2 linked regions of the Promicromonospora sp. Populi genome follow. The main gene of each other region encodes a partner of the protein of the gene in region 2 in a complex. Links are inferred from orthologs where the notes say so. Each region holds a gene or a part of one and is shown on either strand. Other genes may lie near its edges.

Region 1 (3,565 bases), 3.2 Mb from region 2 along the record:
CCGGTCACGCGACCGGGGCAAGTCCGCCGAGGAGATCGCCGCCGACTTCCGGGGCGAGATCGTCGACGTTCTGGGGCAGCTCCTTCTGGTCGCGCGCCGCTTCGACGTGGACGTCGAGGCCGAGCTGCAGCGCAAGTGGTTCCGCTGGCGACACCTGGTCGAGCCACAGGACCGCGAGGGAATCAGCTGAGAGCCCGGAATGTGAAGCTGGCCGACCGCGCGAGATCGGTCAGTTGCACGCGGTACACCGCGACTTCGGTCGGTTGCTATGAGATCGGTCGGTTAATTGACCGATCTCATAGCAACCGACCGAAGTCAGAGGGGCTGACCATCAAGTGACCGAAGTCGCCGAGCCCTCAGAGCTTGGTGACCGCCGTGTACTTCAGCGCGATGCGCTTGGTGCCGTTGGTGCCGAAGTCGATCTTGACCACGGCGTTGGCCTCGACGTCAACGACGGTGCCCAGACCGTAGGAGTCGTGCGTGACGCGGTCACCGATCTCGAGGTTCGGGATGTCCTTCTGGACGTTGATCCCGCCGAACCCGCTCTTCGCGCCCGGCTTCTTCTGCGGTGCGAACGTGTTGGTCGGCTCGTTGCCCGACGACGACGTCACCGGGCCGTTGCGCGAGGCATCCGACCGACCGCCGGACCATGTCGAGCCGGTACCCGAGCCGCGCCCGCCGGACCCGCGGCCGCCAGACCCGTAACCCCCGGACCCGTACCCACCGCTCCAGCCGCCCCGGCCGGCCCGGATCGCTGCCGTCGACGACTCGCGGCGCCGCCAGTCCCACAGCTCCTCGGGGATCTCCTGCAGAAACCTGCTCTCGGGGAACTCGTTGGCCATGCCGAAGGCGGCGCGTACCGAGGACCGCGTGATGTACAGCCGCTCGCGGGCCCGGGTGATGCCCACGTAGGCGAGGCGGCGTTCCTCGGCGAGCTCGTCGTCGTCGTGCAGCGAGCGCATGTGCGGGAACGTGCCGTCCTCCATGCCGGTGAGGAAGACGACGGGGAACTCCAGGCCCTTGGCGGTGTGCAGGGTCATGAGCGTGACTACACCCTGGTTCTCCTTGGGCGCCGCCTCGGCCGCGCCGTCCGCCACGTCCTCGTCGGGGATCTGGTCGCTGTCCGCGACGAGCGAGACCCGCTCCAGGAAGTCCGCCAGGGAGCCCTCGGGATCGGTCTCCCCGAAGTCGACGGCGACGGCGTGCAGCTCGGCCAGGTTCTCGACCCGGCCCTCGTCCTGCGGGTCGTCGCTCGCACGCAGCTCCGCGAGGTAGCCGGTGCGGTCGAGCACCGCGCCCAGCACCTCGGCGGGCGGGGCGCCCTGGTCGACCAGGGCACGCAGCTCGCGCATCATGTCGCGGAAGACGAGCAGCGGCTTGAGCGAGCGGTTGGTCATCCCCGGGATCTCGTCGGCGCGCTCCAGCGCCGCACCGAACGAGGTGCGCTCCCGCTCGGCGAACGAGGCGACGAGCGACTCCGCGCGATCCCCGAGCCCGCGCTTGGGCACGTTGAGGACGCGGCGCAGGTTCACGTCGTCGTCCTCGTTGGCCAGAGCGCGCAGGTAGGCGACCGCGTCCTTGACCTCGCGGCGCTCGTAGAACCGCGTGCCGCCCACGACCTTGTACGGCAGGCCGACCCGGACGAGCACCTCTTCGAGCGCCCGCGACTGCGCGTTGGTGCGGTAGAAGATCGCGACGTCGCCCGGCCGCACACCCTCGGCGTCGCCCAGCTTGTCGATCTCGTCGGCGACGAACCGCGCTTCCTGGTGCTCGTCGTCGGCCACGTAGCCCACGATCTTGGCCCCGGCGCCCGAGTCGGTCCACAGGCGCTTGGGCGTGCGGCCGGCATTGCGGGAGATCACCGCGTTGGCGGCGCTCAGGATGTTCTGTGTGGAGCGGTAGTTCTGCTCCAGCAGGATGGTCGTGGCGTTCGGGTAGTCCTTCTCGAACTCGAGGATGTTGCGGATGGTGGCGCCGCGGAAGGCGTAGATGGACTGGTCGGAGTCGCCCACCACCGTCAGCTCGGCCGGGTCCAGCCCCGAGTCGTCCTCGGTGCCGACCCCCGCCAGCTCCCGGACCAGCGTGTACTGCGCGTGGTTCGTGTCCTGGTACTCGTCGACCATGACGTGCCGGAACCGGCGCCGGTAGTGCTCCGCGACGTTGGGGAACGCCTGGAGCAGGTTCACCGTGGTCATGATGATGTCGTCGAAGTCCAGCGCGTTCGCCTGGGCGAGGCGCGCCTGGTAGCGGGTGTAGACGTCGGCCAGCACCTGGTCGAACTTGGGCGCCGTCGTGTTGCGCTCGTCCGCCGACTGCCCGCCCCACGGCCGCCGGATGCCGCCGGCCTGGGCCGCCGCCGCCTCGGCGAGCGCCTCCTCGGTGGCGTTGGCCCCGGTCTGCCGTGCGTAGGTCTCGGGGTCGACCAGCTCGTTCTTGAGGTCGCTGATCTTGTTCGACAGCCCACGGGCCGGGTACTTCTTGGGGTCGAGGTTGAGCTCGCGCGTGACCAGCGTGATGAGGCGCTGGCTGTCCGCGGCGTCGTAGATGCTGAAGCTCGACCGCAGGCCCAGCGTCGTGGCCTCGCGGCGCAGGATCCGCACGCATGCCGAGTGGAACGTGGACACCCACATGCGGTTCGCCGCCGGGCCCACGAGGGACTCCACGCGCTCGCGCATCTCGGCTGCGGCCTTGTTGGTGAACGTGATCGCGAGGATCTGGCCCGCCCGCGCCCGGCCGGTCGCCAACAGGTACGCGATGCGGTGCGTCAGCACGCGCGTCTTGCCGGATCCGGCGCCCGCCACGATGAGCAGCTGCCCACCCTCGTGCACCACGGCGGCCTTCTGCTGCGGGTTGAGGCCGTCCAGCAGCTCGTCCGGGTTGAGGTGCGCGTAGGCCCCCTGGGCGCGCGGCGCCTCGGACTCGTGCGGCAGGCCCGCCAGCCAGTCCGGCTCGGCAGGAAGGGCCGCCTCGCCCGGGTCGCCACCGCCGTCGTCGTCCCAGCGCGGAGCGGTGCGCGGCAGGCGCGCCGGATCGCCAGGCGTCGCGGGATCGAGGCCGGGCAGAGAGAGGCTGTCGAAGAGGGAAGTCATCGCCCCTAAGCCTAGGCGTCACCACCGACACTCGACCCCGTCCGAGGCCGTGTCCCCAGCAGTGGCGTCAGGCCTTCTCCCAGACCGACCCACCGCCGGCGTCGGGCGCAGCCACTTCCGACCGGAACCTACTCGCGGCCGGGCACGGCCTTTCGACCAGGCACCGTGTGCGACCGGCCGCCGTCCAGCAGATCCAGCGCACGCCGCAGGGCCGTGCTGGAGGTGTGCACCGTGTACGGGAAGTACACGACGTCGACGCCGACATCGCCGAACCGTCGTTCCAGGTCACGGCCCTTGTCGGTGTCCTTCCAGTCGTCGCCCTTGAAGAACACGTCGAACGGGCGACGGCGCCAGGTCTCGACCTTGTCCGGCTGCGTCTCGATGTACACCTCGTCGACGTACGCGATATGCCGCACGATCTCGGCGCGCTCGATGACCGGTACGACCGGACGGCGGCCCTTGGCGAGCTCCAGCAT
Region 2 (3,212 bases):
CCGGCTTCTCGGGGATCGCCTGCTGGATCGCCGTGTAGATGAGGAACGCGCCGAAGATGTAGAAGAGCCAGGTGAACTGCTCGATCAGGGCCGCACCCGCGAGGATGAAGGCCGCACGAAGGACCAGCGCCATGATGATGCCGACCATCAGCACGAGCTGCTGCTCCACGCGCGGCACCGCGAACCGGGCCATGATGATGACGAACACAAAGAGGTTGTCGACGCTCAGGGAGTACTCCATGAGCCAGCCGGCGTAGAACTCCGCGGCCGGGGTGACACCGCCGACGCCCCAGATGATCCCCCCGAAGATCAGGGCGAGACCCACGTAGAAGCCCACCCAGATGGCGCTCTCCTTCATGGACGGGACGTGCGGCCGGCGGGCGACGATCAGGAGATCGGCCACCAGCAGGACAACCATCGCCGCGAGTGAGATCACTTCGAAGGTCACGGGAAGTTCGTGGACCATTGTTGCCTTCCGGAACTGGGAGGAACGCGCGCACGCATCGAGCCTCCGGTGTGTACAACAGGGCACCGGAGGTCTTCCTCGCTCGCCTGTGCACCAGCCTGGCCGAAACCACGCAATGGCGCACTACGAGCCGGCCAGGCCGAGCTGACGTCATCGGCAGCTGTGATGACGACCAAGCCGTTTCGAGGTACTCCCCTCCTACGGTGCGAAGCATACGGGACTCGGCGATTGTTCCCGAACGTGACCCGCGACACGGCTCAGGCGAGCGTGCCGCGGGTACGAGCCCGTGGACTCACGCCGTGGCGGCCTGCATCTGCCGCAGCTCCTTCTTGAGCCCCGAGATCTCGTCGCGCAGCCGGGCCGCCACCTCGAACTGCAGCTCGGCGGCCGCTGCGTGCATCTGGTCGGTCAGCTCCTGGATCAGCTCGGCCAGCTCGCTCGCCGCGGCACCGGACAGCCGGTTGCCCGACGTCGCTGCCTCCTTCGGCGTGCCCGGCACCCGGGCGCCCCGGCCCTCGCCCTTGCGGCTGTTCCGGAACCCGCCGGCCAGCAGCTCCTGGGTGTCCAGGTCCTCGCGGGCGAGCATGTCCGTTACGTCAGCGATCTTCTTGCGCAGCGGCTGCGGGTCGAGGCCCCGCTCGGTGTTGTACGCGACCTGCTTCTCGCGGCGCCGGGTGGTCTCGTCGATCGCCATGCGCATGGCCGGGGTGACCTTGTCCGCGTACATGTGCACCTGGCCCGACACGTTACGGGCGGCGCGGCCGATGGTCTGGATCAGCGACCGCCCGGACCGCAGGAAGCCCTCCTTGTCCGCGTCGAGGATCGCCACCAGCGACACCTCGGGCAGGTCCAGGCCCTCGCGCAGCAGGTTGATGCCGACCAGCACGTCGTACTCGCCGAGCCGCAGCTCGCGCAGCAGCTCGACGCGGCGCAGCGTGTCCACGTCGGAGTGCAGGTAGCGCACCCGCACACCGCGTTCCAGGAAGTAGTCGGTGAGGTCCTCGGCCATCTTCTTGGTCAGCGTGGTCACCAGCACGCGCTCGTTGCGGTCCACGCGGTCGCGGATCTCGCCCAGCAGGTCGTCGATCTGGCCCGTGGTGGGCTTCACCACGATCTCGGGGTCCACCAGGCCGGTGGGCCGGATGACCTGCTCGACGACGCCGTCGGACAGCGAGCGCTCGTAGTCACCCGGGGTGGCCGACAGGTAGACCGTCTGCCCGATGCGCTCGGTGAACTCCTCCCACTTCAGCGGTCGGTTGTCCATGGCGCTCGGCAGGCGGAAGCCGTGGTCCACGAGCGCACGCTTGCGGGACGCGTCGCCCTCGTACATGGCGCCGATCTGGGGCACCGTCTGGTGGGACTCGTCGATGACGAGCAGGAAGTCCTCGGGGAAGTAGTCGAGCAGCGTGTTGGGTGCGGTGCCCGCCTCGCGGCCGTCGATGTGCATCGAGTAGTTCTCGATGCCGCTGCAGGTGCCGATCGAGCGCATCATCTCGATGTCGTAGGTGGTGCGCATGCGCAGCCGCTGGGCCTCCAGCAGCTTGCCCTGCTTCTCCAGCTCGGCCAGCCGGCCCTCGAGCTCCTTCTCGATGCCGCCGATGGCTCGCTCCATGCGCTCCGGGCCCGCCACGTAGTGCGTGGCCGGGAACACGTAGATCGACTGCTCGTTGCGCACCACGTCACCCGTGAGCGGGTGCAGGGTCTGGATCGACTCGATCTCGTCGCCGAACATCTCGATCCGGATGGCGAGCTCCTCGTACACCGGGATGATCTCGACCGTGTCGCCGCGCACCCGGAACGTGCCCCGGGTGAACGACACGTCGTTGCGGGTGTACTGCATGGTCACGAACTGGCGCAGCAGCTGGTCCCGGTCCACGACGTCCCCGACGTCGAGCCGGACCATGCGGTCCACGTACTCCTGCGGGGTGCCCAGGCCGTAGATGCAGGAGACCGAGGCGACCACGATGACGTCGCGGCGCGTCAGCAGCGACGAGGTGGCCGAGTGCCGCAGCCGCTCGACCTCGTCGTTGATCGACGAGTCCTTCTCGATGTACGTGTCCGACTGCGCGATGTACGCCTCGGGCTGGTAGTAGTCGTAGTACGACACGAAGTACTCGACCGCGTTGTTCGGCAGCAGCTCCCGGAACTCCGTGGCAAGCTGCGCGGCCAGCGTCTTGTTCGGTGCCATGACCAGCGTCGGCCGCTGCAGCTTCTCGACGAGCCAGGCAGTCGTCGCCGACTTGCCCGTACCCGTGGCGCCGAGCAGCACCACGTCCTTCTCGCCCGCCTGGATACGGTCGGCCAGGTCGGCGATCGCCGTCGGCTGGTCGCCTGCCGGCTGGTACTCGGAGATGACCTCGAACGGGGCCACCGTGCGCTGCAGATCGGTCACGGGTCGCATGTGACTACCGTACGGCCGACCACTGACACTCCCGCACTGGAGGGTCGGTCAGTGCAGCGTCCCCGCGGCCGTCGCCGGCTCCACCACGTCGCCACGGGCCGCGGCGAGCGCCGTGCGCGCCACGATCTCCAGGGCCTGGGCGATCGCTTCGAGCGGAAGGTGCGCCTCGCCGCCGTCGGACAGTGCGGAGGACTCCGCTGATCCACCTAACTCCTCGGTGCTGCGCGGTACGTGTACAAAGCCTGAGAGCACGCCGGGCCGCTGGGCAAGCGCGTGCTGCAGGGCGTAGAAGGTGGCGTTGCACACGTAGGTGCCGGCGCTGTAGGAGACGACGGCGGGGATGCC

Evidence for each region.
Region 1: the proteins of uvrB (region 2) and AB1046_RS20465 are in contact, whole or in part, in a crystal structure (PDB 7EGT), measured with the Thermus thermophilus proteins. The link is inferred for Promicromonospora sp. Populi from one-to-one orthologs. Residues at the interface, in WP_096411307.1 of Thermus thermophilus: Glu23, Leu25, Arg26, Asp27, Gly28, Glu29, Arg30, Phe31, Arg55, Glu326, Asp327, Phe328, Glu379, Ser382, Gln383, His398, Gly400, Arg401; in WP_096412145.1 of Thermus thermophilus: His654, Arg656, Phe657, Gln666, Asp668, Glu669, Lys680, Arg681, Leu682, Ser683, Lys685, Tyr686, Ala687.

Annotation. Positions count from the first base shown.
Region 1 is NZ_CP163528.1:4,520,648-4,524,212, reverse strand. Bases 157-3,408 are described here. They hold AB1046_RS20465 (UvrD-helicase domain-containing protein), read right to left. Parts: upstream 3,090-3,408; coding sequence 357-3,089; downstream 157-356. Other genes in these bases: AB1046_RS20460 (adenylyltransferase/cytidyltransferase family protein), read right to left, coding at 3,218-3,408; AB1046_RS20470 (pyrophosphatase), read left to right, coding at 157-190. Also shown: more of AB1046_RS20470, read left to right, coding at 1-156; more of AB1046_RS20460, read right to left, coding at 3,409-3,565. UniProt on the Escherichia coli protein: A helicase with DNA-dependent ATPase activity. Unwinds DNA duplexes with 3'-5' polarity. Translocates on single-stranded DNA with 3'-5' polarity. Initiates unwinding more efficiently from a nicked substrate than double-stranded DNA.
Region 2 is NZ_CP163528.1:1,339,458-1,342,669, forward strand. The notes cover bases 314-3,212. They hold uvrB (excinuclease ABC subunit UvrB), read right to left. Parts: upstream 2,868-3,212; coding sequence 759-2,867; downstream 314-758. Other genes in these bases: AB1046_RS06010 (TerC family protein), read right to left, coding at 314-466; AB1046_RS06020 (pyroglutamyl-peptidase I), read right to left, coding at 2,916-3,212. Also shown: more of AB1046_RS06010, read right to left, coding at 1-313. UniProt on the Escherichia coli protein: The UvrABC repair system catalyzes the recognition and processing of DNA lesions. A damage recognition complex composed of 2 UvrA and 2 UvrB subunits scans DNA for abnormalities.